One region of the Thalassotalea hakodatensis genome, then DNA from elsewhere that is predicted to be linked to it. Evidence: predicted binding sites of a transcription regulator. Region 1 holds the regulator's gene; the other holds the start of a gene.

Region 1 (15,822 bases):
GAAGAACATCACTTCTGAAAAAATAAACCAGCTCATACCTTGACGAAATGAGGTGTCCATTTGATGGCTATATTTACCTGCCATCGATTCGGTGATCACATTACTAAACCAGCCATAAACCATATAAATAACAAGTGCGATACCCGCTATTAAAATATAGCCGCCGAAACCAGATTGCTCATTTTTAAGGTCAGTGACGTAATTTGCTGCACCAACGGCAATTAAAAATAAAGCTACAGCACCAACAATAGGCCAATGGCTTTTGGCGGGCACATAATAAGATTCATATTCTTTTGTTGTCATCTTTTTTCCCCTGTGATCTCGCGTTAACCGTTATGACTCAATTCGACCAGTAATATCAAATAAAGTATAAGACAAGGTGATGGTACTGACTTCTTTTGGCAGCTCAGTATCAACATAAAACTGTAATGCCATTTCCACATCTTCTTGCGCTTTTAAAGGTTGTTGGTTAAAACAAAAACACTCTATTTTTTGAAAATAAATAGCCGCTCTTCCCGGAGAAACAGAAGGTACTGCTTGTCCGATGATGTCATGAGTGGCTTCATTTTTCGCATAAAATTTAACGAGTTTCATTTCCCCTGGATGCACCTTGATTTCCTTAACCATTGGTTCAAATTTCCATAGGATCCCTTTAGACAAATGACTAATAAACTGCACAGTGATCAAGCGGCTTTTATCAATACCCTCTTGATTCTCTTGTGCAGCAACATTAGACGTTTTGCCATTTAAACCAGTAATATCACAAAACACATCATATAAAGGCACCATAGCAAAGCCAAAACCAAACATTGCAAAAACGATCAGCATAAGCTTTTTCACCGTTTTTTGAATATTTTGATCTGTACCTTTAGACATATTTTCTCCTTACTGTTGCTAAACTATTACTCGTTATCCACTATTGATTAATCAATTTTTGGTGGTGTTTCAAAAGTGTGATAAGGCGCAGGACTTGCAACGGTCCACTCTAAGCCTTCGGTAGCTTCCCAAGGGTTTGCTTCCGCTTTTTTACCACCGCGAATACACTTAATCACGACTACTAAGAAAATTAGCTGTGATAAGCCAAACGCAAAACCACCAATACTCACCCATTTATTAAAGTCAGCAAATTGCAGCGCGTAATCAGGAATACGTCGAGGCATGCCCGCTAAGCCTAAAAAGTGCATTGGGAAAAACAAAATATTGACTGAAATTAACGAACACCAAAAATGTGCTTTACTCCACCTATCGTTGTACATATGGCCGGTCCATTTAGGTAACCAATAATATGCGCCAGCATAAATTGAAAATAATGAACCTGTTACCAAGACATAATGGAAATGCGCTACTACAAAATACGTATCATGGTATTGGAAATCTACAGGCGTTAATGCCAGCATTAATCCAGAAAAACCACCAATGGTAAATAAAATAACAAACGCCAATGAAAACAACATCGGTATTTCAAACGTCATTGCGCCTCGCCACATCGTGGCTACCCAGTTAAACACTTTAACCCCTGTTGGTACGGCAATCAGCATGGTGCAATACATGAAAAACAGCTCACCAAATAATGGCATACCCGTGGTAAACATGTGATGCGCCCATACGATAAACGATAAAAAGGCAATAGATGCAGTTGCGTATACCATTGAGCTGTAACCAAAGAGCTTTTTACGCGCAAAAGTAGGAATAATCGTAGATACAATACCGAAAGCCGGTAATATCATGATGTATACTTCTGGATGCCCAAAGAACCAAAAGATATGTTGGAACATAACTGGGTCACCACCACCAGCAGCATCAAAAAAGCTAGTACCAAAATAGGTATCGGTTAACACCATGGTTACCACGCCGGCTAGTACTGGCATTACGGCTATCAATAGATAGGCGGTGATAAAGAATGTCCACACAAATAGCGGCATCTTCATATATGTCATACCAGGCGCTCTCATATTCATAATAGTGACGATCACATTGATTGCCCCCATAATGGATGACACACCCATGATATGAACCGCAAATACAAAGAATGCTGTACTGCCATTCGAAAATGTCGTCGAAAGCGGAGCGTAGAATGTCCAACCAAAGTTTGGTGCGCCAGATTCCATAAAAAATGATGACAGCAAAATAGCAAAAGCAAAAGGTAGAATCCAAAAGCTCCAGTTATTCATACGAGGTAATGCCATATCTGGCGCCCCTACCATCATTGGGATCATCCAGTTAGCAAACCCTGTAAAGGCTGGCATAATGGCACCAAATACCATGATTAAACCATGTACGGTGGTTAATTGGTTAAAAAAGTCTGGTTCAACAAACTGTAAACCTGGTTGGAACAACTCTAAGCGAATTAACATCGCTAAAGCGCCACCGACTAATAACATAATAAAAGAGAACCATAGATACAATGTACCTATGTCTTTATGGTTTGTTGTATAAAGCCAGCGTTTAATACCCGTCATTTTATGATCATGATGATCGTGCCCATGCGAGTCGTGAATAGTATCAGTAGTCATTATTCGTCCTCCTTACTTAGCACTTGCCGCATCAACATCGGCGGGTTGCACAAGATCACCAGAATCATTACCCCAAGCATTTCGCTCATAAGTAATAACAGCGGCTATTTCTGTTTTCGTTAACTGACTGCTAAAAGCTGCCATCGCTGGGTTTTTCTTGCTGCCATTAACAACAATATCAATATGGGCAGACACATCACCTGTGATAATAGGGCTACCAATTAAGGAAGGAAATGCTGGTGGTAAGCCTTCACCTGTCGCTTTGTGGCACGCCGCACATCGCGTTGCATATACTTCTTCACCTTTTGTCATTAGCTCTTCTAGTGAATAAGTTTTACTCAGATCTTCTTCCGGCGGTGCAACTTGCTCAACTGTTTCAGTTTCAGTGACATCAGATTCAACAGGTGTAGCTTCGGTCGTGGTTTCTGAACCACTTGACGCTGCTTGTACATCACTGGCTTGTACTGTATCGCCAGTATTATTATCCCAAGCATTACGCTCATAAGTTACTACCGCAGCTATTTCTTTCAAACTCAGCTGCTTACCATAACCTTGCATACCAGTTCCTGCTTTACCATTAAACACAATATCAATGTGCGCATTTACATCGCCTTTCGCGATAGCACTATCTTTTAATGCTGGGAATGCTGGTGGTAATCCTAAACCATTTGGTTGATGACATGCTGCACAATAAGCGGTGTATGTAGTTTCACCCAAGGTCATTAATTCATCCATCGACAATGATGCATTTAATGACGCCGCTTCAGCAGCTTTTGCTTCTTCTTTCAGGCGATTTTGTTCTTCAACCCAAGCAAGGTAATCTTGCTCTGTTTTTACTTCAACAACCACAGGCATATAACCATGATCTTTACCGCATAACTCGGCACATTGCCCGCGATAAATACCGGGTTCAGGTACGTTTGCCCATGCTTCGTTGATAAAACCCGGATTGGCATCCTGTTTAACAGCAAATGCCGGTACCCACCAAGAGTGAATTACATCATCAGACGTGATCAGAAAACGTACTTTTTTATTGGCTGGAATTACCAAGTGTTTATCAACTTCTAAAAGATAATTTTCGCCTTTTACGTCACCTAAGCCCGCTCTGTTATCGAACTGTTCACGCGGAGTGGATAATACAGAGTAGAATTCAATGTCTTGATCAAAATACTTATAATGCCATTTCCACTGAGACCCAGTCACTTGAATGGTTAAATCAGAATTATCATTATTTTCCATCGCGATTAACGTATTGGTTGCTGGCCATGCCATTGCGATCAAAATGATAATAGGAATTACTGTCCATAACACTTCAACCTTAGTGCTTTCATGGAACGTTGCAGGTTTAAAGCCTTTCGACTTTCGATGGAAAATCATTGACCAGATCATGGCGCCAAATACAACAACACCTATCCCCGTACAAATATACAAAGCATACATGTGTAGTCCGTATACTTCGTTACTTATCTCTGTGACCCCAGGGGTCATGTTTAACGTTGAATCAGCCCAAGCCATACCGGGAAATAAAATTCCAGATAACAGCCAACCTAGGTTACGTCTTTTCACTCGACATCTCCTTATACCCTTTCTAAGTCAAAAACAAAGTACTTTAGTATTACTTAGCTCTTATTTACTTATGTTTTTGATGCGATTTTATTGTTATTTTTTATGGCGATTTTTTAAACAGGTGAAAGTTCGCCTTATTATTAGTGTTGTTTACTTTCTGTTCTAGAATTACTTAATATTTGATCTGGGTCAATTTTTAATTTGATCGACATAAGCAATAAAAAGATAATAAATACAATTGAGTATAAACTCTAAACGACTGGAGGGTGCATTACACAGGGCATAGCGCAAATGTATACTTTTTAAGCATTTACTCTAAAAAAGTTTTTTCTTCGCTTTATTATAGATGGCGATTATTTAAACAGAAAAGCACTTATACACAGGGTTATTTGGTAGTGAGCACTGGTTAATATGAAGATTTAGCAATTAAAGGTTGATTTTTAATCAAGAGAATGAAAAACAGGTGTTATTCCCCAGAAAAAGCGATAATACCTGTTTACCAGCAATACAATTATTTACATCCAATCGGCAGATCGAATTACACCTACCGCCAAACCTTCAATATTGAAATGTTGGCTGGTTAAATCGACTTTTATCGGTGAGAAGTCTTCGTTCTCAGCATGAAGGTATACAACATTACCATCTCGCTTCAAACGCTTCACCGTTACATCATCTTCAACTCTGGCCACAACAACCTGACCATTTTGTACATCAGTCGTTTGATGAACGGCAAGCAAATCACCGTCGAAGATACCAATGTCTTTCATGCTTTCGCCGTTCACTCGTAATAAGTAATCTGCTGCAGGGTGAAACAAACTACCATCAATTTGGTACCTTTCTTCAACATGCTCTTGTGCAAGAATAGGTTCGCCTGCGGCTACTCTACCTATTAAAGGTAAACCTTGTTCCTCAACAAAATCGTCAGCTAACCTAATACCACGAGAGGTACCTGGTAACATTTCAATGTAACCTTTTTTAGCAAGCGCCTTTAAGTGCTCTTCTGCAGCGTTAGCAGATTTAAAACCAAAAAAGGTCGCTATTTCTGCACGGGTAGGCGGCATACCAGTTTCTGATATTTTCTCTTTAATCAGATCAAAAATTTGTTCTTGTCTGTTAGTTAATGGCTTAAACTCGCTCACGGTTATTCCCTGTATATATGGACAGCTTCACTGTTAGTATATACAGCCTGTAAATAATCGCAACTGTGTGATTAAAACTTTTAATTTTTTAAACTTTCAACAAAGTTATCGTATGCTTTTAACGCTTTCGGTACTGAAATAAATGGGTTGTCCGCATGGCCAGCATCAGCACTATAGCTAGATTGCCAATACAAATTTTTAGGAGCCTTTGTTTTTAACGCTTCAAGTAGCCCTTCAAATGAACCAGTTATAATATCATTCTCTTTGGCGCCTAAGCTTAAATATAAAAACAGCGGCTTCCCTGACGTGTTAGCTAAATGTTTACTAAATTGTTTTACCACCACGGAGTCGTCATACCAAGCTGCGGGGCTGAAGGCAAAATAGCCAGTAAATAGCTCTGGTTTGTTTACCAGGGTGTATAACACGAAACTTCCGCCCGCTGAGAAGCCGCTTAATATTCGGTTTTGATTAACATTAAATTGTTTTTCAATATGCGGTATGAGTTCTTTTTCAATAAAGGCTAAAAACAAATCTGCTTTGCCAAAGATTTCTGGGTTATTTTCTGTAGCTGGACGAGCTTCTATATTCACATCCTTTCTTGCATAAGGGGGGACTAAATCACGGTTGCGGGTATCTTGCCAAAATAGATTAGGTATTGAGACTAGAATTGTATCTTCAGCTAATTGCTGTTCACTTAATGAATGCAACGACTCATCCCAACGTTTTAAATTAAAATTCCCGTCTGATCTTATAATGAGCGGATACTGTTTGTTCTGATCATACGTTTTAGGTAAACGAATAAAAACTTTTCTATGTTCATCAAGTGTTTCAGAATAAATGGTTTGATCAATATAACTAGAGGTGTATTCCTGCCTATATTGTTGACTGATGTTATATCCCATAACTATTAACAAGATGCTAATCACACCCGCTGTTACTTTACTCTTTATTTTTCGCACAGTGATTCCTTGAGTCTGTTGATCTTCCGAAATTAAATTTTGTTCGAACGAAACACGAAGAGCAACAGACCTTTACATGATTAACGATTATAATCCCACAACAAATTCTTAATTTGCCATTTACCCTTCAATTTAACTAAATGCAGGTACTCAATCCAGTTATCTGAAACCATTTTCACCGTGGCTATATTGTTGTGTTGATCTAATACAGTGACTTGATTCGTCATAATAGGCGGAAAGCGTATACCGCTTCGGTTCCAGTAAGTTGCATGTTCAATCATCCGTTGATAAGTCGTTTCACGCAAAGAAACTTCACCATTTGGGGCAGGAAACGGTGGTACCGTATGTTTTGACAAGTCAGGGTGCATGACTGATTTCATTAACTTAGGGTCTAATTGTTTTAAGGCGTTAAGATAATCAATTGATACTTGTTTAATGGCTTCAATCTCTTTTTTATCATTCAGCACCGCCTTAGGAAGTAAATTAGGTATCTTTTCGCTTTGCAAGTCATATTTTGTTCGGCCAGTATATTGTCCTTGGCTATCATAGTGTTTTATTGCGTAAGCAAAGCCCCATGCATTGAGCGTCAATTGGTAGTTCTGATCATAATAAGCATATTTAATATGCAAACCCAGCTCATTGTATGTATCTTCGTAATAAGCAATACCGTCTTTGTTATTAACAATATTAAGCGCCTTATCTAGGTTAAAATGACGGTAAGGATTGCCAGCATCATCATATTCAATCGCAGTGTCATTAAAGGGGAAATAAGGTGATAACGGCTGTTTTACGCCTGCAGTATTAAATCGTTGCTCAATCACCAAGTTGTTATGTTTGCGCCAGCGATACTCAGCAATGTTCCAACGCGATTCCATCGCTTTATCATCTGCATCATAAAAATTGAGCTGTTCAACAAACCCAGTATCATCAATACGATACACTTCTTTAAATACGCCGCGAATATTTGGCATTCTTTTATTGTTGATATCGTAAAAGGTAAGTGTTTTTTTGCCTGTAGAATAGTCAATTTTTACGCGCTTTACTGCAAAATGCGTTAACGGATGAAGTTTTGCATTTTGATAAGTATTGTTAATTATCTCTACCAGCTTTTCCGCCTCATTGTACTTAAAAACATAGTGCGGTTGCTTTGCAGCCTGTTGTGGTGAAATAGGTAAAATACCTTTAGTTTCTGCATGTAAAGAGACATGATTATAACGAAGCGAAGCATAGTATTTTTCTTCATTTGCATTAGCTTGATGGGGTGAAAAAACGATCATCCCTAATAGCAACCATATCAACCAAGAACCTTTTAAAATCATCGTCATAACTAACCCTCATCGTGTTTATACATTGAATGACATAACAACAAACAACATCACACAATTTGTGTGTAATGTTGTGAAAACTTAGGGAAAAAAGCTGAATTAAAAGTGAATTTTTAGTTTATTGCGCATTTTATAACGATTTTGAAGGTGATTAATTTCAACTCTGTGTGAAACTCTGACAGAATAAAGTACCTCAACCATTAGTGTTCAAAGCAGTAATTAATCAATGATCAAATTAGGTCAATTTTGTGTCGATATCACGCACGGCAAACTTATTCATCAAGGAACAGAAATAGCCATTGAGCCTAAACTCTTTCAATTATTACTGCTTTTTATTGAACGTCCTAATCAAGTGTTAACACGAGAAGCCATCATTGAGCGTTTATGGTTGGGTCGTTATGTCACTGATAATGCTATGAACAAGCAAATCGCAAATCTGAGAAAAATACTCAATGACGACCCTAAAAATGCGACTTATATACAAACAGTACCCAAAATAGGTTATCGGTTAATTTGTCCTATAGAAGCGTTCGAAAAAGAAACAGCTTCCGCCGAACACACCAATAACTCAAAAAATAGTCAAACATTGCTATTCAGCACCATATTTTCCTTGATATTGCTAAGCATCTTGTTATTCACACTATTAAAGCATGATAATGGCCAGCTTGATAAACCTAGTCACACCTTGGAGATCACTAGGCAAGCTGGTCAAGAGCATTCACCCAGAATCATTCCTTCAACTAACCAGTTACTGTATTTAAGAGAGCAACTAAATCAAAAGAACACAGAACTGTGGCTTAAAGATTTAACCTCAGGACAAGCAAGCAAAATTGCGCTTAATAACGTGTCAATGTTTAAACTGATTGCAGGGATACAGGATGATAGCACTAAGCAAGTGTCAGTGTATTTTGCTCATCAGGCGCAGAAACAATGTTATGTCGTCAAAGCACAGGTGATACACCAGAAACTGGAAAATTTAACCCCGTTATTTGATTGCTCTGAAATGGTCTTGGGTAATATTTATTTTGATAATAATAAAAACCACCTTTTTTATAGTGCTCGTTTACCCGAGCAAACGAGCTTTCAATTGTATGAATACGATTTAAACACCAACCAAATATCGTTACTGTTTCAACCTTCACCTTTGGGCATGGGAAACCATGCTTTTGATGTATCACCAGATGGTGAAAGAATGTTAATCATGAACACGAATTCCAAACGGAATACGCAATTTTATGTTTTGCACTTAACAACAAATCAATTAGTTAAACATCAACAGTTGGATTATTTTGTGTCGGAAGCAATATGGCATCATGATGGTAAACATGTTTATTATTTTGCTCCGCCGCCATCCCATCAAATATTATTAGCAGATCTTGAGGGTAAAACTGCCCACTCTGTCGTCAGTGTTTCTGACTTTTTATCACGTGATATGATTAGACACAATGATAATAAGTCGATCCTATTTTCTACTCGCTCACCAAATTTTAGTAATCAGTGGTTAACCAATAGCAATGATAAGCTAATAATCAATAATTCAACGGTATACGATATTATCCCTGCGTTATTTCATCATGAAAATCGTTATATCTTTTCGTCTAAACGCTCTGGAAAAAGCCAACTCTATTTGGGAAATCTAGCTAATGGTAACGCGGTTGTTTTATCTAACTTCGAACAATATTATGTCTTCCAATTTATACAGCTAAGCCCTGATGATAAAACGCTATTAATAGCGACGCAAAATAACGTATGGAAAATTTCTCGTGCAGCACTAAATCGCGAAAATCCTACACTCTCTTTAACTGAAGAAGAGAAAATTTTCACTAGTCAGTCTCCAATCACAAATATCGATTGGATAGATAATCATACCGTGGCAGTCACTTCACTGAATCAGAAATCACCTGCTATTATCACCACATATTCGAACAATAACCAAACGTTAGACTTACGCTGGAAACAACTCTTACTTGATCATAAAAGCCCTGAACATGTGTATTTAATTGAGCAAACAACAAATCGGCTTTTCAAAGCGAAACTCGAAGAATTCAAACAACAATTGACTGCAGAAAATTTACCCGTCATAGATACAGGTTTTGTTATGCCTCGCGGATATATCCACCTTAAAATATTCAATAAAAACTTATACTATGCAACCCGACAGCAAGGCGATTATTTCATAGTTAAAACACCATTGAATAGCAATGGGCAATCCAGTAAACACTTGCTACAAGGTTACTATGGCTATGATGTAGCGGAACACGGCGTCATGGTTAGTCATTTAGAAAGCCTAGGGGGTGATATTCACAGAACCGTTGGCACTGATGATTAGCATTAAAAGCAACACCCGCGTAAGCAAAGACAACACATCTTCATAATGCTACAATTCTTGTTCACACAATAATGAGTAAATAAGATGTCAGCGTTGAGAAGTTTTTTTTATCTTCTATTAAAATTTCCAATATTTCTTTGGGTAAAATGTCGAATCGTCGCCGACGAGCTATCAGAAAAACTCACCGATAGTGAGAGCAAGCCAATCTTTTATATTGTCAGGCATCGTTCTGCTAGCGACTTGCTGGCGTTGCAAAAAGCCTGCAAAAAACTCGCACTGCCTGATCCATTATCTACTGTCATGATCAAAGGGCAAGCTTTTCCCCGTACCATATGTATAGATACACCCAGTTCATTGTTATTTAGCAGAAAAGCATCGAGTGCAATGCAGCAAAGCTTATCAATTCTTAACGCGCACGAACAAGATGAAAACCTTGCCGCACAACTGATACCGGCAAGCTTAGTGTGGGGGCGAAAACCTACCATAGAAAAACATAATACCGGTGTACGAGAAGTACTTGCAGAACAAGAATCACCAAGTTGGCTAAAAAAATTCTTTATTGTCTTATTTCTAGGGCGAAATACGTTAGTAAGGCTCAGCGAGCCGTTATCTATCCGCTATATGACCGATAAATTTGGTAGTGACGAAAGTAACGCACATAAGCTGTTACGTGTTGCTCGTTTCCATTTTCATCGCCAAAAAGTAGCAGCAACCGGCCCGCGCTTAATGCACCGGCAGCAGATGTTTAAAACCTTATTAAAAAACCCTTCAATCGTGCGATTAATGGAAGATGAAAGACAGGCTAAAGGTATATCGAAAGAGGCAATTGAAAAACAAGCCCTGATCATTATGGATGAAATCGCCGGTGATTATCGCGAAGGTATGATCCGCATTGGCGAACGGGTATTACATTGGCTGTGGAATAGGTTATATAGCGGTATCAATGTTAATAATGCTAATACCTTGCGGGAGCTTGCTGATGACGGTCAGGAAATTATTTATGTGCCGTGTCATCGTAGCCACATGGACTACTTATTACTCACCTATATTATTTACCAACAAGGTTTGGTTACACCCAGAATTGCCGCCGGTATTAACTTAAACTTTTGGCCAGCAGGCCCTATTTTTAGAAAAGCGGGCGCATTCTTTATTCGTCGTAGTTTTAAAGGTAATAGGATGTATTCCGCTATTTTCCGCGAATACTTAGGGTTATTATTTGAACGCGGGTATTCAGTAAAGTATTACTCGGAAGGTGGTCGCAGCAGAACCGGTAAATTACTTGAGCCGAAAACAGGCATGCTTGCTATGACCATTCAAAGCTTGTTACGCGGCATTAATAGACCACTTACATTAGTACCGGTGTACCTTGGATACGAACATGTTATGGAAGTAGGCACTTACTATAAGGAATTGAGCGGTAGTAAGAAACAAAATGAATCTATTTTTGGCGTGTTAAAAGCGATCAAAAATTTACGCAATTACGGTAAAGGTTTTGTCAATTTTGGTACCCCAATCAACATCAACCAATTTTTAAATCAACATGTTGAAAATTGGAAAGACGATATTGACCCTGTCGACCCTCAAAAGCCCAGTTGGTTAACACCAAGCGTGAATTTACTTGCGAACCAAGTGATGGTGGCTATTAATAAATGTGCTGCACTAAATGGTGTCTCGCTTGTAGCTATGGTTTTGCATGCTACGGAAAATAAGGCGCTACCACGCAGTGAACTTGAATATTTACTTAACTTTTTTCTATCTTTACAAAAAGCAGTACCTTATAGCGATGAGTTAACCATTCCAGAGGTATCTGGCAGCGCCTTATTAGCTGATGTTATCGCACTGAAAAAAGTGATCGTTGATAAAGACAGTTGTGGTGACATTATTTCATTAGGTGATTTTGCTGCCTTAGAAATGCGTTATTACCGCAATAACGTATTACATGCTTACATTCTACCCGCGTTAATCTGTCGTTTACTTGATAGAACAGCCAAAATTAGTCATGAAGGTATACATACACAAATTCAACAATTTATTGTGTTGTTAAAAAATGATTTATTTTTATGGCAATGCTCAACAGAAGTAACTAAGCAAATCGACAATATTTTACACTTTCTTAGCCAAGAAAATATTGCTAAACAAACCAAAGCAGGTTTTTGGAGTTTAGTTGAAAATACCGAAACGCAAAATTATGTACAAGTGTTGGGCGAAGTTGCTGATGAAACCTTACAACGTTTCGCCATTATCACTTCTCTTGCTACGCGGTTAGCGCCGATTAGCAAGAATGAATTAAGTGAAAAAGCGGTATCGATCGCAAAACGTTTATCGGTGGTAAATAATATTAATGCGCCAGAGTTTATTGATAAGAAAGCTCAGTCAACCCTGATTAACAGCATGAAAGAACAAGAAATATTCGCACAAGATGACAGTGGTAAATTAACGCCGAATAGTACGCTAATTACCTTAAAAGAAAACGTGAACAACTTAGTCGATATTTCAGTTTTACAAAGTATTGCACGATAAAGACATAGCCTAGTGACGAATAAGTCACTAGGGAGCACAATCGGTTCTATAAATGTTCGATGATGATGCCAATGAAAATCACTAGCCCTACCCAGTGATTATGTAGGAATGCTTGAAAGCAGGCATCTCGTTGGCGATTAACAATAAGCATTTGTTGATAACTAAACAACGCAGCCGCAATCACCAGTGATAAATAAAACGGCCAACCAAATGCCAATATTTCTGCGACTGCCATCAACATTAATAGCGTTGTTATCTGCAACGCCCCGATGATTTTTTTATCATATTTACCAAACAGCACAGCTGTAGATTTTATACCCACTTTTAGATCATCATCGCGATCAACCATGGCATACATAGTATCGTATGAAACCGTCCACAATAAATTGGCACCAAACAGTAGCCAAGCAACAGTAGGTATTTCACCGGTTGCTTCAGCAAAAGCCATGATCATCCCCCAACTAAATGCAGCACCGAGAACGACTTGTGGGAAATGGGTATAACGCTTCATAAACGGATAACTCGCCGCTAACAGCAATGCCACCAATGAAAGTGAAATTGTGTACCAAGAAAGTGTAAGCACTAGAGCAAACGCTGCACCAATAAAAAAACCAAATAAACACAGTGCTTGTTCTTCGGTAAGAGCTCCCGTAACTAAAGGTCGATTAACAGTTCGCTTAACATGACCATCAACTTTTCTGTCGGCATAGTCATTAATGATACATCCTGCACAGCGCATTACATACACACCTAGGGTAAACACCGCCAGTAAATGTAAGGAAGGCCAACCGTCCACAGCCACCCATAACGCCCACAATGTTGGCCACAATAATAAATACGTGCCAATCGGCTTATCCATACGGGTAATGTCTTTAACGGCTTGCCATTTTTCTTTTAGGGTTATCGTTTGGCTCATGAATCAATCACCGCCTGTTGGTATGCAAACGCTTGTGGTAAAAAAACTTCAGCAACCATTAACGGCTTTTGCTCAACGAGAAATATTGAACGTCGCCCCCAGATGGGTAATTCACTGAATAAATGATATGAACGTGCTAACTGAGCCACTTTAGTAGATGAGTCAAAGCACGCGACCTCTATTTCTTTCCGTTGCAATTTAGGATTGGTAAATAAAACATGCCCTAGCGACTGTGTACCTAGGTGCGCTAATTTTTGTTCATCACCAGTGAGAGACGTTAATGGCAATAGGCTTCTGGCAAATACTTGAGGCACGTTATCGCAACATAATAGCACTTCACGCACTAAAACTTGTTCGCCTTCAATAATATCAGCATTTGCTTCAAGGGCAGAGCATGGCTCAACCTGTTGCCCAAGTACATGCACCTTAAACTGCTGACAATGCTGCTTTAAACGTTGTGTTAAGGAGCCTGGGTCAAGCAACCAATCACGCAATAGTGGTGTTAGCGTTGCTGTGTGTGCGGCGCACCATGTTGCCGGTAAAGTAATTGGAAATGTCACCATTTCTTGCTGCTGTTCGATCATTACCTCAAAAACTCTGATAAAAACTGCCGAACGTATGATATCAGGATTATTCTGACAAGATCGATAATTAATGGTGAAAAACTACAATAACAAGGCTACAATAATGAACAATATTGATTAAGATATTACTGAATTACAGGTTGTTTTTTATGAAATTTTTGCTTTTTACCCTGTTACTGCTAAGTACTTTTGCGCCAAAAACACTTGCCGCTGACTACGCATACTATGGCTTCGAACCCCAGATTGTGACTAACTACGTCGCCGTTAAAAAGAAAATGGGCTACGTGCGTTTATCAGTAGAATTAATGATCGAAGATTCCGCTAATTATGAGGCGGTAGAGCACAATGCTCCCCTTTTAAGAGACGCGATTATTAGTATTATTGGTCAACAACCTGAAGCCAAAATAAAATCGATTAATGGCCGTCATGAAATTCAAAAGCTGTGTGAAGAAAAAGTAAAAAGCCTGCTTACTCAGGAAACAGGTCAACCATTAATTAAAAAGTTACTGTTTACTCAATGGCTTGATAACTAAAATCTATTATTAATTGAAGTCAGCGCACCAGTGTTAACGCTGGCTCCATTTTCCAAAACGCATCCACGCCAAAAAACACCCTGATAACAAGCCTACTGTATGTGCAGTATTCGCGACATTAATTGGCAATAAGTCTGCAAAACCTAACAATAAGAAAAACAACATAAAACCGATGATAGGCTTGGCAAGGTGTAAGCCTTTTTCTGGCGCTAGCCAACCCGCTATCCAAACATAACCAAAAACAGCATACACCACACCTGATAAGCCGCCAAAGTTAGGACCTGAAACGATATATTGGCCGAAATTGGATAAAATAGCGGAGACAAAAAAGACATTGAGTAATTCAGTTTTACCCATCATTTTTTCAATGGCGCCGCCAAGTTGCCACCACCACATAGTATTAAACACAATATGCAGTAATGAAAAATGAAAAAAAGCCGCCCCTACTAATCGCCAAGGTTCACTGACCAAGTTCGCTAAGGATAATTGTGTAAAAAAGCGAAGCTCAAAGAACAATGATTGTTTCCAGCCCAATGCTGATGCAATAAAAACTAGCCAGCATAAAACAAAAATAACTAAGGTAACTAAGCCTGCATGCGATAAAAATTGCTGTTTAAAGCTAGCTGTTAACGCTGATTTTTCAACGTGTACCGCTTCACCACTTTGCCAAGCCGCCTGCTGATATTTTTCCGCATAAGGGTTTTGTACAAACTCTTGAAAATAGTCTTTTGCTTGCTCAACATGTTGTTGATCACAAAGTACAACAAATTCACCTTCATGCGGGCGAACATCGCTCGAAATCTGCTGAGCGCGTAAATAATTTGCAAATAACAACGCTATTGAATGCTCTTTAACCGCAGCTAACGGCGAAAGCTGAATATCAGACATAAAACGAACCTAGCTAATAGAAAAGATTTACGCGGTTTCAACCGTCTCAGGGTAAGACTGTTGCCACGCCACAAAGCCGCCATCAAGCGAGTACACATCTGTAAAGTCTTGGCTCGCTAAGAATTGTGCGGCTTGTTGGCTTGAATGACCATGGTAACAACATACGACTAGAGGAGCGTCTAGGTCTGCTTCACGTACAAAGTCGCTGATATTGTCATTGGTTAAATGCAATGCGCCTGGAATTCGCCCCGATTGGAATGAAGCAGGATCGCGAATATCAACAACTACGTGGCTTTTATCTGCAAGTACCTGATGCAGATCGCTAATATTCATATGTTTAAACCCTACTTCGCTCACAATACTGTTACTCCCAGTTTAAAATCACTTTGCCTGATTGGCCTGAACGCATGATATCAAATCCTTGCTGAAAGTCATCAATATCGAAGTGATGAGTAATGATCGGCGTTAAATCTAAGCCAGACTGAATAAGGCTTGCCATTTTATACCAAGTCTCAAACATTTCGCGACCATAAATCCCTTTTATGATTAG
Region 2 (15,822 bases), 1.1 Mb from region 1:
CATTTGCGTTAATCACATACCAAAGCAGGCCGTAGCCAAAGTCCATAAAAGGGTTTGTCACTGAATAAGATGTTGTGCTTTTCGTAATCCACTCTTTAGAAATAATTTGTTCATTATTCCAAATACCGTTTCTTTCATACAATTGCCCAAAAAGTGCCATATCATATGCTGACATTCGAAAATGATATGCAGGAAATTTTGATTTTTCGTGTTCATATTGATAAAAGCCATCGACAGTTAACTCGGCAATATTCGTATTTTCATTAATAGTGATATATTGTCCCCTATAGTCATGCATATTTAAGGGTTTAGCAATTTCTCGATAAAAGGCAGAATAGATATTATCGCCAGTTAATTTTTCAAAAATAGCACCCGCAACATTAAAATCCCAATTATTGTAAATAAATTTTTCTCCAGGTGAAAAAGCACCTCGTTTAGGCATATTCGTTAGCATAGAGTTTGATGTTGCGGCGGAAGGAAGGTAAATGCCTGAGCGACTTTTTAAAAGTTGTTGGATTGTTGCGCTTTTTTCTAAGTCTGTAAGTGGAATAATATCGTCTATTTCAAGCGAATCGAGTGTAGTATCAAGTTTGATTATGCCACGATCGACATAAATGCCGAATAAAGCATTCAACATGGGTTTCCTGATAGAGTGAATGGTATGTTTTTTGTGAATATCGCCAAATTCAAATACCACTTTACCTTTGCTCATTAATACTAAGGAGGAAGTATTTGATGTTTTGAGAAACTCGTTCAATTTTTGCAGCTTTTGCGGAGTAAACGTTGCTAAATTTTGTGTTGGTACAGGAGTCGCTTTTTTAATATCAAGTGAGTTATTCAAGGGTTGTAATGCATAAGTGTATGCATGACTAAATGTCGAGATTAATGCTAAACAGGTTAGGGTGATATATAAATTCATAAATATCCTTTATTATTATTATGTATTAAACATAATAAATTTAATAAGTTAGCACAAGACTTTATCGTGTTTTGGTTGTTTAACTAAATCAACTTTAATAACAAGGTAATGTGATAATGGATGAGTTGTTTTTGCTGTGTGGGTTAGTGTCTAACCTGAGCTCAGGTTATCTAGTGGCCATAAGCTTTTTTAATAGCATAATTGTGTGCTTTGTAGCCGCCCTATCAGTTTTGGGAGATTATATGTTAAAACAAAGGGGTTGAATTCAATGTTCTTTATTTTCAATATGATGAGAAATAAAATGTACTATAGAAAAGTTAGGAATGTAAAGGATTTTACAGTGACTTTATCATTAACCTTCAATAGGTAAGGCTTCTTTATTTTTGCGCTTATCAGCAAATTGATATTTAGGTGTATCGTCGAAATAAGAAAGGAATACATGTAACTTATCGTTAATAATGGTTGTTAACTCATAAAGCTCATTTTTCTTTTTGGCACAACGTGCAAGTTGGGAGTGTTTGGTATTATTAGTGAGTAATGTTGAGTAATGTTGGGTAGATGTAAACAGTGAAGAATAATTAGTCCCTTGTGACATTACTTGCGGTGCAAAAAATATATAATTTGCTTGAGTTTTTGTTAAATTTTCAGAATCGATATTTGTTCTTGGTCCAGCGCTTATACTTCCTGTTCCTAATAAAAGTATGCAGATGGTACTTTTGATTAGTGTTTGTTTAGCCAATGATTTCATTGTCTCACCCTCTCACCAAATTTATCGCGCAATTAACACTTTGCTAACTTTTGCATTTACTCGTTATTACATTTTTACTTTAATTGTAATAACGAGTAAATGCGAATGCTTTGGGATAAGCGGTCGAAATTTTGAGATTAATCGTTGTTCCCATTGAATTATTGGTTCATTACGCGATTAAGCTGACTGCTTTGTCGGTCTTATTCAAACGCTTAACTTTTAATCGGTAAGCATGTAATAAAGGTTCAGTATAACCATTTGGTTGTTCTTCAGCTTCAAAGACAAGGGCTTTAGCGGCATTGAATGCCACATTTGATGAAAGATCTTGGCACATGGGCTGATAAGCAGGATCATTACTGTTTTGTTGATCTACTATTTTTGCCATTTTTTTGAAACTATTTTCTACATCTTCAGCATGGCAGATCCCATGCTTTAACCAGTTAGCCACATGTTGGCTTGAAATACGGAGGGTCGCCCGATCTTCCATTAACCCAACATTATTAATATCTGGTACTTTTGAACATCCTATACCTTGATCCACCCATCTAACTACATAGCCAAGAATACCTTGAATATTATTATCGAGTTCATCGGAGATTTCTTGTTTACTCCAATTGGTACCTTTAGCTAAAGGTACCGAAAGCATGTGATCTAAGCTTGCAGGAACACGTATTGAAAGTTGCTCTCTTATTTTAAAGACATCAACTTGGTGGTAATGCAAGGCATGTAACGTGGCAGCTGTTGGTGATGGTACCCAAGCGGTGTTTGCACCGGCATTAACATGGGCTATTTTGCTGTTTAACATATCAGCCATATTATCAGGTATCGGCCACATGCCTTTTCCTATTTGTGCTTTTTTAGATAAGCCGCACTGTAAGCCTATATCAACATTGCTATTTTCATATGCGCTAATCCAAGGGGTATCTTTGATGGCACTTTTTCTTTCCATCGCACCGCACGCCATAGAAGTATGTATTTCATCTCCGGTGCGATCTAAAAAGCCAGTATTAATAAACACTACGCGTTCTTTTGCGGCAAAAATACACGCTTTTAAATTAACGCTAGTACGGCGTTCCTCATCCATAATCCCCATTTTTAGGGTGTTTTTTGCTAAACCTAATGCACGTTCAACACGGCTAAATAAGGCTACTGAAAAGGCAACTTCTTCTGGGCCATGCATTTTTGGTTTAACAATATAGATAGATTTTTTAGTGCTGTTGGTTAATTGGTTGTTACCTAGAATATCGTAAAGGGCAATAGTAGCCGTGATCATTGCATCAAGAATTCCCTCATAAACAGGCGTTCCTTGTTGTGTAATAATAGCGTCGTTTGTCATTAAGTGGCCAACATTGCGAATAAACATTAAACTGCGTCCACTTAAACTGAAACTGTTGCCTTCTGGGGTTTTATAACATTTGTCGCTGGCCATTTTGCGGACAAAATGCTGGTTGTTTTTGGTCACTTTTGTCGACAGCTTTCCTTGATTAAGTCCTAACCAGTTGCGATACGCCGAAACTTTATCTTCAGCATCGACTGTTGCTACAGAGTCTTCACAGTCCATAATTGTTGTTAATGCTGACTCTAAAGTAATGTCGCTAATACCGGCTAGATCTCTTGCTGCAATTTCACTGTTTGCGTTAAAGTTAACTTCAAAGCGTAAACCGTTGTGTTCAAATAACAAGCAACTAGGTTCAGTCAGTTCACCTTGAAATCCTAACAATTGAGAGGGGTTATATAATCGAACGGTTTTTTGATCAGCAAGGGTAATAATTAACTCATTATCAACATATTGATAACTCACGGCCTGTTGATGAGAACCAGTGGTTAATGGCAACGCATTATCTAGAAAGTCTCTCCCATAACTAATCACTTGTTGTCCCCGCACGGGGTTATATTCCTGGGTTCTTCTATAGCCTTCTTGATCAGCGATAGCATCAGTGCCATATAACGCGTCATACAAACTTCCCCAACGTGCATTTACCGCATTGAGTGCGAATCGTGCGTTGGTAATAGGCACGACAAGTTGTGGTCCTGCCATTTGTGCTAATTCATCATCTACATTTTCAGTCGTAATATGAAAGTTTTCTACCTTAGGCACTATATAACCGATGTTTTCAAGGAACGCTTTATAGCTTTCAATGTTATTTACATCATTACTAGGTTGTTCGTGCCAAGCAGTAATCGCTTGTTGTAAATCGGCTCTAGTTTGTAGTAACGCAGCATTGACAGGGGATAAATCTTCAATAATGGCAGCAAATTGCTGCCAAAAGTCAGCTGTTTTTATCGGCAAATCAACTAACACTTCGTGCTCTACAAATTCGTAAAGACATGTTGATACTTGTAATCCTGCTATATGCGTGCGTTCAGACATGATGATTCCTCGTCATTATTCGTTGTGATCAAAGTAACAACATCAAAAAGAAAGTTTTCAGGGGTGTTGTCAATTCAGTGTCAGCATGAATGTATCAGTTAACAAGGGTTATTCAATAGCATAAAAGTCTATGCGAAGTTTTTAGTAAAAATATACAATAAGATCTAAGGTTTGTTTTTCTATTTAATTTATTGATTTTAAATAAAAATTTATTTCATTCGCTATTTGCTCAGAATCAAAAAGCACAAGTATTGTCTTTTGTGATAACAGATATTCATGATGTGAATGTATGTTTTTAAATAGCAATCTTTGATGAATGTATGATGTAAAATATTATGTTATTAGCAATACGTTAGTTAAGCATTATCATTAATTGATGGATGATCGCGGGTGAAATAATGGCTGTGATAGTAGCCGATATAATCAGGGCTAAAGAACCATAGGCAGCATGTTGAAATGATAGTTGACTAATGGTGGCAGTGCCTAAAACATGACTCGCAGCTCCTACAGCAATACCTTGTGCTTTATGAGATTTTACACCAATTAATTGTAACCAAGGCACACCCATTATTGCCCCAAATAAACCTGCAAGTATTATCGCAAATGCAGTAATTGCCTGATTGCCATTTAATTGTTCAGTAATGGCTAGCGCAATCGGGGTAGTTATTGATTTTAAAGCTATGGAGACAGAAATGCCGTACTCTTTGGTGATAAGATAAGTGGATGAAAAGCTAATAATAACAACGAGTGAAGCGGAAATAGTGAGTAATAGAGTGATACTTTTCCATTGGCTTCTCATGCTGTGCAACTGCTGATAAAGTGGATAACCAAGAGCGACTACTGCAGGCTGCAATAACCACGTTATTACTTGACTATTAGTTTGATAGGTTTGATAGTCAATCTGTAGCCACATCAGCAGTGTAATAATCGTAATTACTGAAAACAACATAGGATTTAACCACACCTGATTTAACCGATGTTGCAGTTTCACAAAGCCTTGATAAATCAAGATGGTTACCAGACAAAAAAACAATATAGAACTAAAAAATACCATGTTAACGTGCTTTTTTATTTTCTTGTTGTTGTACTGTCCATCCGACAAAGGTAAGCAGTAACCAGGTGCTAACAAAGGTAATGATAACCAAAGTAATACCATGTGACTTTACTATGTCATAGTGTTCAATAATGCCTACACCAGCAGGTACAAAACAGACGCCCATGTTTTTTAAAGTCCAACTGATACTATTTGCTACCGTTTTATCATCTATTAGCCTGTAATGTAACGATATGGTAAATAGTATCATTCCGTAAAGACTAGGGGGTAAGCCACCAATGGCAAAATGAATTCCGTAACCTGTAAATAAACAGGCTAAGATGGCAATAAGTGAATATAATGGCGCAGGCATAATGGTTAACGATCATTACCGTGTTCATTTGCTGCTTCAATCACTAGCTGCCTGAACCATATATGACTTGCATCATGATGCAGTAAAGGGCTCCATATCATTTTTAGCTCAATATCTGGAATGTCAAAAGGGGGTTTTAAAATGGTGTAATTCGCATCATCTTTATGAAGCATGGCTGCCTTAGTAGGTAATGTTGCAACTAAGCCATCTTCAAAAGCGAGTTGCATTGCCACATGATAACTACGCGTAAAAACCTTTATATCTCGCTTTTTACCTAAACGCGCTAATGCCTCGTCAACCCACCCTAGTTTTTGCACATCTTTTGGATCCATACCAACACCTACACCAAAACCGGTTTTAGATACCCAAACATGCTTTGAAGCTAAGTAGCTGTTTAAGTTGAATTTAGTAACAACTTCATTATCTGCACTTAATAAACATGAAAATTCGTCGCGCCAAATAGTTTTTTGATGAAATGATTGTGGTAGTTCATCAAACCGGTTGATTGCCATATCAATTTTGCCCGCTTCAACATCATGAAAGTTAACGTCGCTAGGGGTCATAATATCGATTGTCACATTAGGTGCTATGCGATTTACTTTTCGAAGTAAAACTGGCAAGAGGGTAGAAGCGGCGTAATCGCTTGCCATTAATCGAAACACGCGTTGACTGGTTTTCTCGTTAAACTCTTCCTCACCTTGTAATGCTTCTTCTAATTCAAGTAGAATCTTTCTGATCATCGGTGAAAGTGCTCTAGCACGTTCAGTTGGTACCATTCCATCAGATGTTCTTACTAAGATTGGATCATTAAACAATGTGCGTAAACGCTTCAAACCATTGCTCATAGCAGGCTGAGTAATGTTTAGTTGACCTGCGGCCCTAGTCACATTTTTCTCTCGAAGCAAAACGTCTAGATAGATAAGTAAGTTAAGATCAATTTTTGAAATATTCATCTGATTAATAGCTTATATCATTTAAATAAATAAGCTTTATGTCATTAATAGAATGGCAAATCAACTAGATTTTAGTCTAACTTTCTTCTTTTTAGGTTTTATTGTATTTGAATATGAAAGTCTACATAAACTAGCTATTTGTTATTTAATGTAAAAATGTCTAAATATTTTTTGATATTTTTTATGTGAATAGTGATGATAAAAATTATATATTATATCTATGATTGGTGGTTGGCTTACTCTTTTTGTTGTTCAGTATGACAAGTTACAGCATGAGTTACATATTGTGATTGTCTTATTTTAAATCGCTAGGAGAGAGTAATGACCACATATCGTCAACAAGTTGAAAACGCTAAGTCATCAATTAAACAGCAGCATAATTGGCAATCAATTGATGCTGAGTCAGTAGCGCGTATGCGTTTGCAGAATCGATTCAAAACTGGGCTCGATATTGCTAAGTACACAGCAGCAATTATGCGTAAAGATATGGATGCCTACGATAAAGATGCTAGTTTATATACACAATCGTTAGGTTGCTGGCATGGCTTTATTGGTCAACAAAAAATGATTTCAATTAAAAAGCACTTTCAATCGACGGAGCGTCGTTATTTATACCTTTCTGGTTGGATGATTGCAGCACTTCGTTCAGAGTTTGGTCCGTTACCCGATCAATCAATGCATGAAAAAACGTCGGTTCCTATGCTTATTGAAGAACTTTATACGTTTCTTCGTCAAGCAGATGCAAGAGAATTAGGTGGTTTATTTAGAGAACTAGATGCAGCTAAAGAAAGTGGTGATGATGTTAAATTGAATACTGTACAACAACAAATTGAGCAACATCAAACGCATGTCGTACCGATTATTGCTGATATAGATGCCGGCTTTGGTAATGCTGAAGCAACATATTTATTGGCAAAGCAAATGATTGAAGCGGGAGCATGTTGTATTCAAATTGAAAACCAAGTATCTGATGAAAAACAATGTGGACATCAAGATGGAAAAGTAACTGTGCCACATGCAGATTTTTTAGCAAAAATAAATGCAGTTAGATACGCTTTTATGGAGCTAGGCGTTGATGATGGTGTTATTGTTGCTCGTACCGATTCATTAGGTGCTGGTTTAACAAAACAAATTGCCGTAACAGAAAAACCAGGTGATTTAGGTGACCAATACAACAGCTTTTTAGATTGTGAACAAATTGGCGAAGAAGATATTTCTAACGGTGATGTGTTATTAAAACAAGAGGGTAAGCTGATGCGCCCGAAACGTCTTGCGAGTAACTTATTCCAATTTAAACCAGGTACTGGCGAGCAACGATGTATTTTAGATTGCATCACCTCACTACAAAATGGTGCTGATTTAATTTGGATTGAAACAGAAAAGCCGCACATTGGTCAGATTGGAAGTATGGTAGACGAAATTCGTAAAGCGGTGCCTAATGCAAAACTTGTTTATAACAATTCACCTTCATTTAACTGGACATTAAACTTTCGCCAACAAGTGTTTGACGCAATGAAAGAAGCTGGTAAAGATGTGTCGAGTTATGATCGTGAGCGTTTAATGAGTGTTGATTATGACAACACAGAGTTAGCCATCACTGCAGATGAAAAAATTAGAACATTCCAACAAGATGCTGCGCGTGAAGCTGGAATATTTCACCATTTAATTACGTTACCAACATATCATACCGCTGCTTTATCAACCGATAACCTAGCGAAAGAATACTTTGGTGAGCAGGGAATGCTTGGTTATGTGTTGAATGTTCAGCGTCAAGAAATTCGTCAAGACATTGCCTGTGTTAAACATCAAAATATGGCAGGCTCAGATATGGGTGATGATCATAAAGAATATTTTGCTGGGGATGCTGCGCTAAAAGCTGGCGGTAAAGACAATACCATGAATCAGTTTGCTAATATTGCATAAGCACATTTTTAATCATATAGAGTTTTTATTCATGTGACGTTAACAATCCCGTTTAAAACGGGATTTTTTGTGCTTAAAAAAGTTATTCTTTGAATGTGATACTCATTTTATTGACTGCTGCAATATCAGTGATGGAAGTAGAATTACGCAAGTGTTTATCTAGCCTGTTAGCTCTTTTATAAGCGCCATGTTTGCGAGCGAATTCTGTCACATCACTGCCATTACATACTAAACCGTTCGCGATAGTTTTGTCAGCCAGATGATAGTATTTCAAGGTACGGTTAAAATTCAGTAAATTACCTTTCATTGTTGATTTGCAAAGTGCAATTAATGACTTTTCTAAATAACTATCCATTGATGCAGCTTGCACCTGACTAAGTAGCAGCGTAAAAAGTCCTACAGAAGTAATGCTAAGTGTGATTAATTATGTTTTCATCATTTTTTCCATTATGTACAAGGTTTAAAACAAAGGAGTATTCCTTAATAATGGCAAAAATGATTACAGAATGTATACATTAAATAATTTAGCACTGTAAAAGTTTATGCAATAAAGTTCAGCGTGGTTTTATAAGTAGAGTTATGTTTTTTATCGTTTTTAATTTATATTTGACCGTTTTTATTCTAGCTTGACTCATAGACTTTTACATCCTCTTTCAACGGTGAAATTTTTTTATTATTTTCTGCACTTTATTGCACGTTTAATTGCGATATATTTTTCAATTTTTATATTTCTGATTGCATTTTTTTATAAATAACGTATCTTTACTGTGTAAATGTACAGTTTTGTTATTTCACTAATATTTAGTGAATGTATTGTTAAATTTTACCTGTTAAATAAGGGAAACTAATGGCCGTTGAAAGTCGATTTGTTGTCATAAGACAAGGTGTGGAGGTTGAAACATTCATGGATAAAAAAGCCGCTGATGAATACGACAAAATGTTAGACATGGCGGATAATCTTGCCGAAATGTTGAACCAAGTACCAGTTAAATTAACCGATGCCGATAAAGAAGAATTAAGCGTTTATTTGGCAAAACATCGTGAAGATGTGTTGATTGCATTGCAAGCGAAAAAACCAAAGACTGCACAAAAAGTGGCGACCAAAAAAGAAAAGAGCTCTGAGCCTAAAGTAACTGCTGATAAAAAAGCAAAAAGTACTGATGAAGCCGCATAAATACAATATCTTTAATTGGCTGTATTTTGAGCAATACTAATACGATGACAAGTTCAACGGGATTGAACTTTCAACTGTTACGTTGTCATCGGCGTAAACGTATTGCTTTACAGGTTAAGAACAAAGACATTATTGTTAAAGCACCTTATGATGTTCCCTTAAAGTATATCGAAAACCTTGTGGTGCTCAAAAAACAATGGATTGAAAATATTCAAAGTAAGCAACAGTTGGCAAAAGAATATCAAAATCAACTTTCACGTCATGGCCAAGTGTGGTTTTTCGGAAAGTTAACGCCACTCATTATTAAAGAGGACAAAAGATCACTTGTTGCTGTCGAAAATAATCAAATTGTTGTCACGTTATCTACCCGAAAAACATTGTCAGATACCACTGAGAGTTTGCGAATTAAAAAGTCACTAGAAGGTTGGTTTAAACAACAGGCTGAGCTGATTTTAACTGATAAAGTTAGATGTTTTAGTCGGCAAACAAACTTATTACCAAAAAATCTCCATATTAGGCAATATAAAGCTCGCTGGGGATGTTGTGATAATCGAGGCCATATCAAACTTAATTATTTATTGATGATGTTACCTGAGTCAGTGATTGATTACGTGATCACTCATGAGCTATGCCATTTGAAATTCTTAAACCATAGTGTTGATTTTTGGAATTTAGTTGAATCCTTTTTGCCTGATTACAGAGCAGAAAAGCGATGGCTTAAAGAACATCAGCATTATTTAACATGGACGACATACTAAATAGCATACATTTATTCTATCTAATTTATAGAAAATTTATCCCCAAAACATGCTGCTTTCACTGCTTTTTTCGAATTACAGTCACCTCATTATTTTCGTTTAAAAAAGTCAACTTACTGATTGGCATAAATATTGTTTAATTAATGTTGATAATTTATACATATTTGACGTGACATTTTTTTGACAACTTAAAGGAGGTTGATGATGAAAGCATTTAATGAACTTTGGAAAACAGCGATAATCTATTTAGTGTCAGCGAGTATTTCATTATGGGTGATCATGTTAATCACAGGCTAGTAAACGCTGATAAAATAAATATAAAGTATGAGTCTAGTAAAATAAATAATTATTAGAAATTGGCGCTCTGTGGTAAACCTTTACTCGCGTATTTTTTAACTGAATTGCAACATTAATGCAGCAGGGCACAATATCTTTGATATGTAGGAAATCTACTCATTTACTTTTTTTGATAATACACACGATTAAAAAAATAAAAGCTCACATGATCATGGGATAAAATACTAAGTATTTTTAACTGGTTAGCTCATATATGCCGTTAAATACAACAATTAATACTATATTTGTGCAAAAAAAAATTAAAATTTAACCGTTTATTCATTAACAGCACGTTAAAATTAAGGTAAATTAAAGGTACAAAAATAATAATGTTATAAGGTTTCTCTTTTCATGAGCCTGTCTGTACTTATCTGTGACGACTCTAACCTAGCGCGAAAGCAAGTGTTACGAAGCTTACCTGAAACACTTGCTGCGAATGCTCAAATTGCTACTAATGGTGTTGAAGCGTTAAAAATTCTACGCTCAAATAATATTGACGTTTTGTTTCTTGACCTGACAATGCCTGAAATTGACGGCGTAGGCGTATTGCAGGGTATTCAAAAAATGGGAGTCACACCAATCGTTTTTGTGATTTCCGCTGATATTCAGCCTGAAATGCAAAGCAAAGTGTTAGAGTTAGGTGCGAAAGCATTTATCCGCAAACCGGTAAAATCTGAAGTGTTATTACAGCACCTCAAGGAAAATGGTTTAGTATGACCCATTTCGATTTAACTGAAGATCAACAAGATTGTCTACAAGAAATTATAAATGTTGCAATGGGGCAAGCAAGTGATCAACTTGCGCGTTATTTGGATACTTTTGTATACCTGAAAGTGCCTAGTATAGAACAAGTCAGTTCTAAACATATCTCTGATGCGCTTAACGTTGAAGATCAAGCCGCAGCGGTAGTTAGCCAAGGATTTTTTGGTTACGAAGGTATACGCGGTGAGGCTTTACTGGTTTATCAACCAAAAGATTCGGATCGTTTAGCAGATCTGCTTGGTTATGATCCTGACGAATTAACGCTTGAAGAGCAAATTATTGATCTAAGTTCAATACTCACAACAACGTTTCTCAATGTTTTTGCGAGTCAGATTAATAATCAAATGTCATACAGTGCTCCGCGTTTCTTACCGTCAAGTAAATCAGCGTTTTCTGAACATATCGAGCAACAATCTTTTAACTGGGATCTTGCACTTAAAGTTAAAATATCGTATCAAGTAACCGATTATTCTTTCAATTGTGACATGATTTTACTGATCCCTGAATCGGCGATCATTAATATTGCACAAGTGATAGACCGTATTTTGGAAGAGTACTAATGCGTATTCCTGACATAGGAAGAACAATCGCTGAGCAAATTAATACTGGGGTCATTGTTGTTGATCTTGAATGTAATATTGTTGAGTTTAATCGCTTTATGCAAGTACATGCGAATAAATCACTTGAGCAAGTGATTGGTTGTAGTATTTTTGATGTTTTTCCTGAATTGCCAACGCGCTGGTTTAATCGAAAACTTAGTAGTGTTAGCTCATTAAATTCACCGGGATTTTGCTCTTGGGAGCAACGGCATCATTTATTTGAATTACCTCATCATCGTCCCATTACAACAGATAGCCACTTTATGGCACAAAACTGTACCTTTATTCCTATCGAAGACAATAATAGCGTTGAGTATGTTTGTATTCTTATTGAAGATGCTACTGATGTCGCGCATTATCAAGGAAAATTAAACAAAGCACTGGAAGAATTAGCAAAAGCTAATCGTATTGATGGCTTGACGCAAATATTTAATCGCAAGCATTGGGAAGAGTGCCTTGAGAAAGAATTTTCACGTGCTCGCAGGTATGATCATGATTTAGCGTTAATCATGTTTGATTTAGATCATTTTAAACGTTTGAATGACAATTTTGGTCATCAATGCGGTGATAAAGTTTTAATAGAAACGGCACAGCGTGTGAAAGCATTATTGCGCTCATGTGATCTTTTTGGTCGTTATGGCGGTGAAGAATTTGCGGTTATTTTGCCCGAAACTGAAGTAAGTGGAGCGTTAGATGTTGCGGAGCGAATACGTGCTGAATTAGAAAAACAAGTGTTTGTTTTTCAAGATAAAGAGTTAACAGTAACCACAAGTGTTGGTGTTGCGAGTATTCAGCCAAGCGATACACGCTATGAAAATCTCATTGCAAATACTGATGCTGCATTATATAAAGCTAAAGCATTGGGCCGTAATCAAACATATCAATATAAAGTTAACCATTTAAGTAACGCTGTTTGACCTACCTAAAAATGTAATAAATATACATTTTTAGTTTTAGTTTATTCATAAATCGTCTAGTTCTATTCAATTTAGTAGTTGACAGAAAATGACATTTTTGGCATTTTACCTAGCATGAAATCTATTACACGCACTATTACCATTATTACCACTACCACCCTGTTAGGGATGGTGGTCGACGGCTAACGTGTAAAAGAAAGTATTTTATCAAAGCCCGTGACCACAAAGGTTCCGGGCTTTTTTCGTTTTTAGGGGAAGTAAACATGCGCGTGTTAAAATTTGGCGGTTCATCATTAGCAACAGCAGAACGTTTTGTTCAAGTGGCTGATATTATCAAGAACCAGAGCAAGGAATCTTCGGTAGCAGTTGTTGTTTCTGCACCACAAGGTGTTACTAATCATTTAGTGGCGATGGCTGAAAATATTAGCGATGAAAATACATTACAAAGTGATTTAAAACATTTTTCTGCAGCGATTGAAACCATAGTTGAAGGACTAAGTGCAACGTTACCACAATTTAATAAAACACATGCAGAACAAGCGTTAGCGAATTGGGAGCATCAGCTTAGTCGTTATTTGCAAGGGGCAACAATGTTGTCTTATTGTCCAGATCATATACGCGCAATTATTATCAGTGTGGGTGAACGAATGAGTGTTGCTATTCTAGATTCTGTATTAGCAACGTTAGATTTTGATGTTAGTTTAATCGAGCCTGAAAAATTCCTACATACTAATGATGCTTACCTGAATGCGTTAGCAGATTTAGTTTTGTGTAAAGACAGATTTCAACAATACTATCCATCGCTCAATCGTGTTGCTTTAATGCCAGGGTTTATTGGCGTAAATAGCCAAAATCAAGTCACCACTTTAGGTCGCAATGGTTCTGATTATTCGGCAGCTGTGCTTGCTGTATGTGCACAGGCTGAATGTTGTGAAATATGGACCGACGTTAATGGTGTTTATAATGCAGACCCTCGTCTGATTAAAGATGCGCGATTACTTGATTATTTATCTTATCAGGAAGCGATGGAGTTATCGTATTTTGGTGCAAGTGTACTTCATCCTAAAACGATTGGACCAATTGCACAATTTCACATTCCTTGCTTGATCAAAAATACCGGAAATCCAAAAGCGCCAGGAACATTGATTGCGAATGAAAATGATCAGAAAAAACAAGTTAAAGCAATTTCTAATTTAGACGATTTAACCATGGTGAATGTGTCAGGCCCTGGCATGAAAGGTATGGTTGGTATGGCTAGTCGAGTTTTTGCTACCATGAGTCGTGAAAAGATATCTATCGTATTGATCAGCCAATCATCGAGCGAATATTGTATTAGTTTTTGTATTTATACAGCAGATGCAAAGCAAGCGGAACAAAGCTTGAAACAAGAGTTTGAATTAGAATTACTTAACGGTTTATTAGAGCCCGTTGCATTACAGCATGAACTGTCCATTGTTTCTTTAGTGGGTGATGGCATGCATCACCAACAAGGCGTAGCAGCCAAGTTTTTCTCTTCATTAGCTCAAGCACGCGTTAATGTAGTGGCCATTGCACAAGATTCTTCTGAACGTAGTATTTCTGTGGTCATTGAAAATCGTAAATGCACCGATGCATTAAAAGTGTGTCACCAGAACTTTTTCTCACACAAACCGACTATTGATGTATTTTTAGTTGGCTGTGGTGTGGTTGGTAGCGAATTAATTGCACAAATCGCGCGTCAACAACCTAAATTAAAAGCACAAAATATTTCATTACGTGTTTATGGTATCGCAAATAGTAAAGGCATGGTGTTTGATCAAGAAGGCATTAATCTTGAAAGCTGGCAGGCTTGTTTAGGGAAAGATGCTGTGGCAGTTACGGCAGAAAATGTGAAGCGCTTTGTTCGCGATAATCATTTAATAAATCCTGTACTGGTTGATTCAACGTCTAATGAAGCGCTTGCTATGAGTTACGTTGACTTTATTAAAGAAGGCTTTCATGTGGTAACACCTAATAAAAAAGCGAATACTGATACATGGGAATATTATCAAGCCATAAGACAAGCAACCCAAGAGACTAATCGTCGTTTTCTTTATGAAACAACAGTTGGTGCGGGCTTACCAGTAATTGATACTTTGCAAAGCCTAATCAAGGCAGGTGACGAATTATTGCAGTTTGAAGGTGTTCTATCAGGTTCTCTGTCCTATATTTTTGGTAAATTAGATGAAGGAATGACGTTGTCGCAAGCAACAGCTATTGCTAAAGAGAATGGCTTTACAGAACCTGATCCTCGTGATGATTTAAGTGGCATGGATGTGGCAAGAAAGCTACTTATTATGGCGCGAGAGGCTGGCATGCAATTAGAGCTATCAGACATTAAAGTGGATTCGGTACTCGGTGAAACATTTGATGCAAGTGGCGATGTTGCAACCTTTATGACGAATTTATCACAACTTGACGGTGTGATTGCTGAACGTGTAAATAACGCTAAACAGGAAGGAAAAGTGTTGCGTTATATCGGTAATATTATTGACGGGAAGTGCCAAGTATCCATTGAAGCGGTTGGTGCAGAACATCCTTTATATAGCATTAAAGATGGTGAAAATGCCTTAGCTATTCATAGCCGTTATTATCAGCCATTACCGTTCGTACTTCGTGGTTATGGTGCTGGTGCGGCAGTTACTGCAGCGGGTGTATTTGGTGACTTATTAAGAACATTAGCATGGGAGCAACAGCACTAATGAGCGTTTCAGTTTTTGCGCCAGCTTCAATTGGGAATATGAGTGTTGGTTTTGATGTATTAGGTGTAGCTGTAAAACCTGTTGATGGCACTTTACTTGGCGACGTAGTGACTGTTGAGGCGAGCCCAGAGAACAGTTTAACAGTAGAAGGGGCGTTTGCGAACAAGTTACCACAAGATCCAAAAGAGAATATTGTTTGGGATTGCTTGCAGCTTTTCAATGAAACCTTGCTACAG

Evidence for each region. Region 1 encodes LexA, which represses DNA repair genes until DNA is damaged. Its sites were predicted from a motif close to TACTGTATNNNNATACAGTA; they were not measured.
Region 2: the regulator LexA is predicted to act here: its motif matches at 9,084-9,103, upstream of QUE72_RS14845 (YebG family protein).

The regions. Positions count from the first base shown of each region.
Region 1 is NZ_AP027365.1:145,764-161,585, reverse strand. Features, by position in the region: gene QUE72_RS00695 (cytochrome c oxidase subunit 3) at 1-303, opposite strand, end outside; gene QUE72_RS00690 (cytochrome c oxidase assembly protein) at 334-876, opposite strand; gene ctaD (cytochrome c oxidase subunit I) at 924-2,513, opposite strand; gene coxB (cytochrome c oxidase subunit II) at 2,526-4,028, opposite strand; gene lexA (transcriptional repressor LexA) at 4,595-5,218, opposite strand; gene QUE72_RS00670 (alpha/beta hydrolase) at 5,299-6,120, opposite strand; gene QUE72_RS00665 (nuclear transport factor 2 family protein) at 6,258-7,502, opposite strand; gene QUE72_RS00660 (winged helix-turn-helix domain-containing protein) at 7,729-9,831, shown strand; gene plsB (glycerol-3-phosphate 1-O-acyltransferase PlsB) at 9,916-12,351, shown strand; gene ubiA (4-hydroxybenzoate octaprenyltransferase) at 12,398-13,267, opposite strand; gene QUE72_RS00645 (chorismate--pyruvate lyase family protein) at 13,264-13,851, opposite strand; gene QUE72_RS00640 (flagellar basal body-associated FliL family protein) at 14,001-14,384, shown strand; gene glpG (rhomboid family intramembrane serine protease GlpG) at 14,418-15,272, opposite strand; gene glpE (thiosulfate sulfurtransferase GlpE) at 15,300-15,605, opposite strand; gene tdh (L-threonine 3-dehydrogenase) at 15,637-15,822, opposite strand, start outside.
Region 2 is NZ_AP027365.1:3,336,083-3,351,904, reverse strand. Features, by position in the region: gene QUE72_RS14885 (serine hydrolase domain-containing protein) at 1-919, opposite strand, end outside; gene QUE72_RS14880 (hypothetical protein) at 1,272-1,667, opposite strand; gene QUE72_RS14875 (malate synthase G) at 1,837-4,038, opposite strand; gene QUE72_RS14870 (LrgB family protein) at 4,391-5,092, opposite strand; gene QUE72_RS14865 (CidA/LrgA family protein) at 5,094-5,444, opposite strand; gene QUE72_RS14860 (LysR family transcriptional regulator) at 5,450-6,397, opposite strand; gene QUE72_RS14855 (isocitrate lyase) at 6,719-8,320, shown strand; gene QUE72_RS14850 (DUF3718 domain-containing protein) at 8,403-8,675, opposite strand; gene QUE72_RS14845 (YebG family protein) at 9,168-9,494, shown strand; gene QUE72_RS14840 (M48 family metallopeptidase) at 9,521-10,252, shown strand; gene QUE72_RS14835 (response regulator) at 10,940-11,305, shown strand; gene QUE72_RS14830 (chemotaxis protein) at 11,302-11,910, shown strand; gene QUE72_RS14825 (sensor domain-containing diguanylate cyclase) at 11,910-12,866, shown strand; gene thrA (bifunctional aspartate kinase/homoserine dehydrogenase I) at 13,130-15,586, shown strand; gene thrB (homoserine kinase) at 15,586-15,822, shown strand, end outside.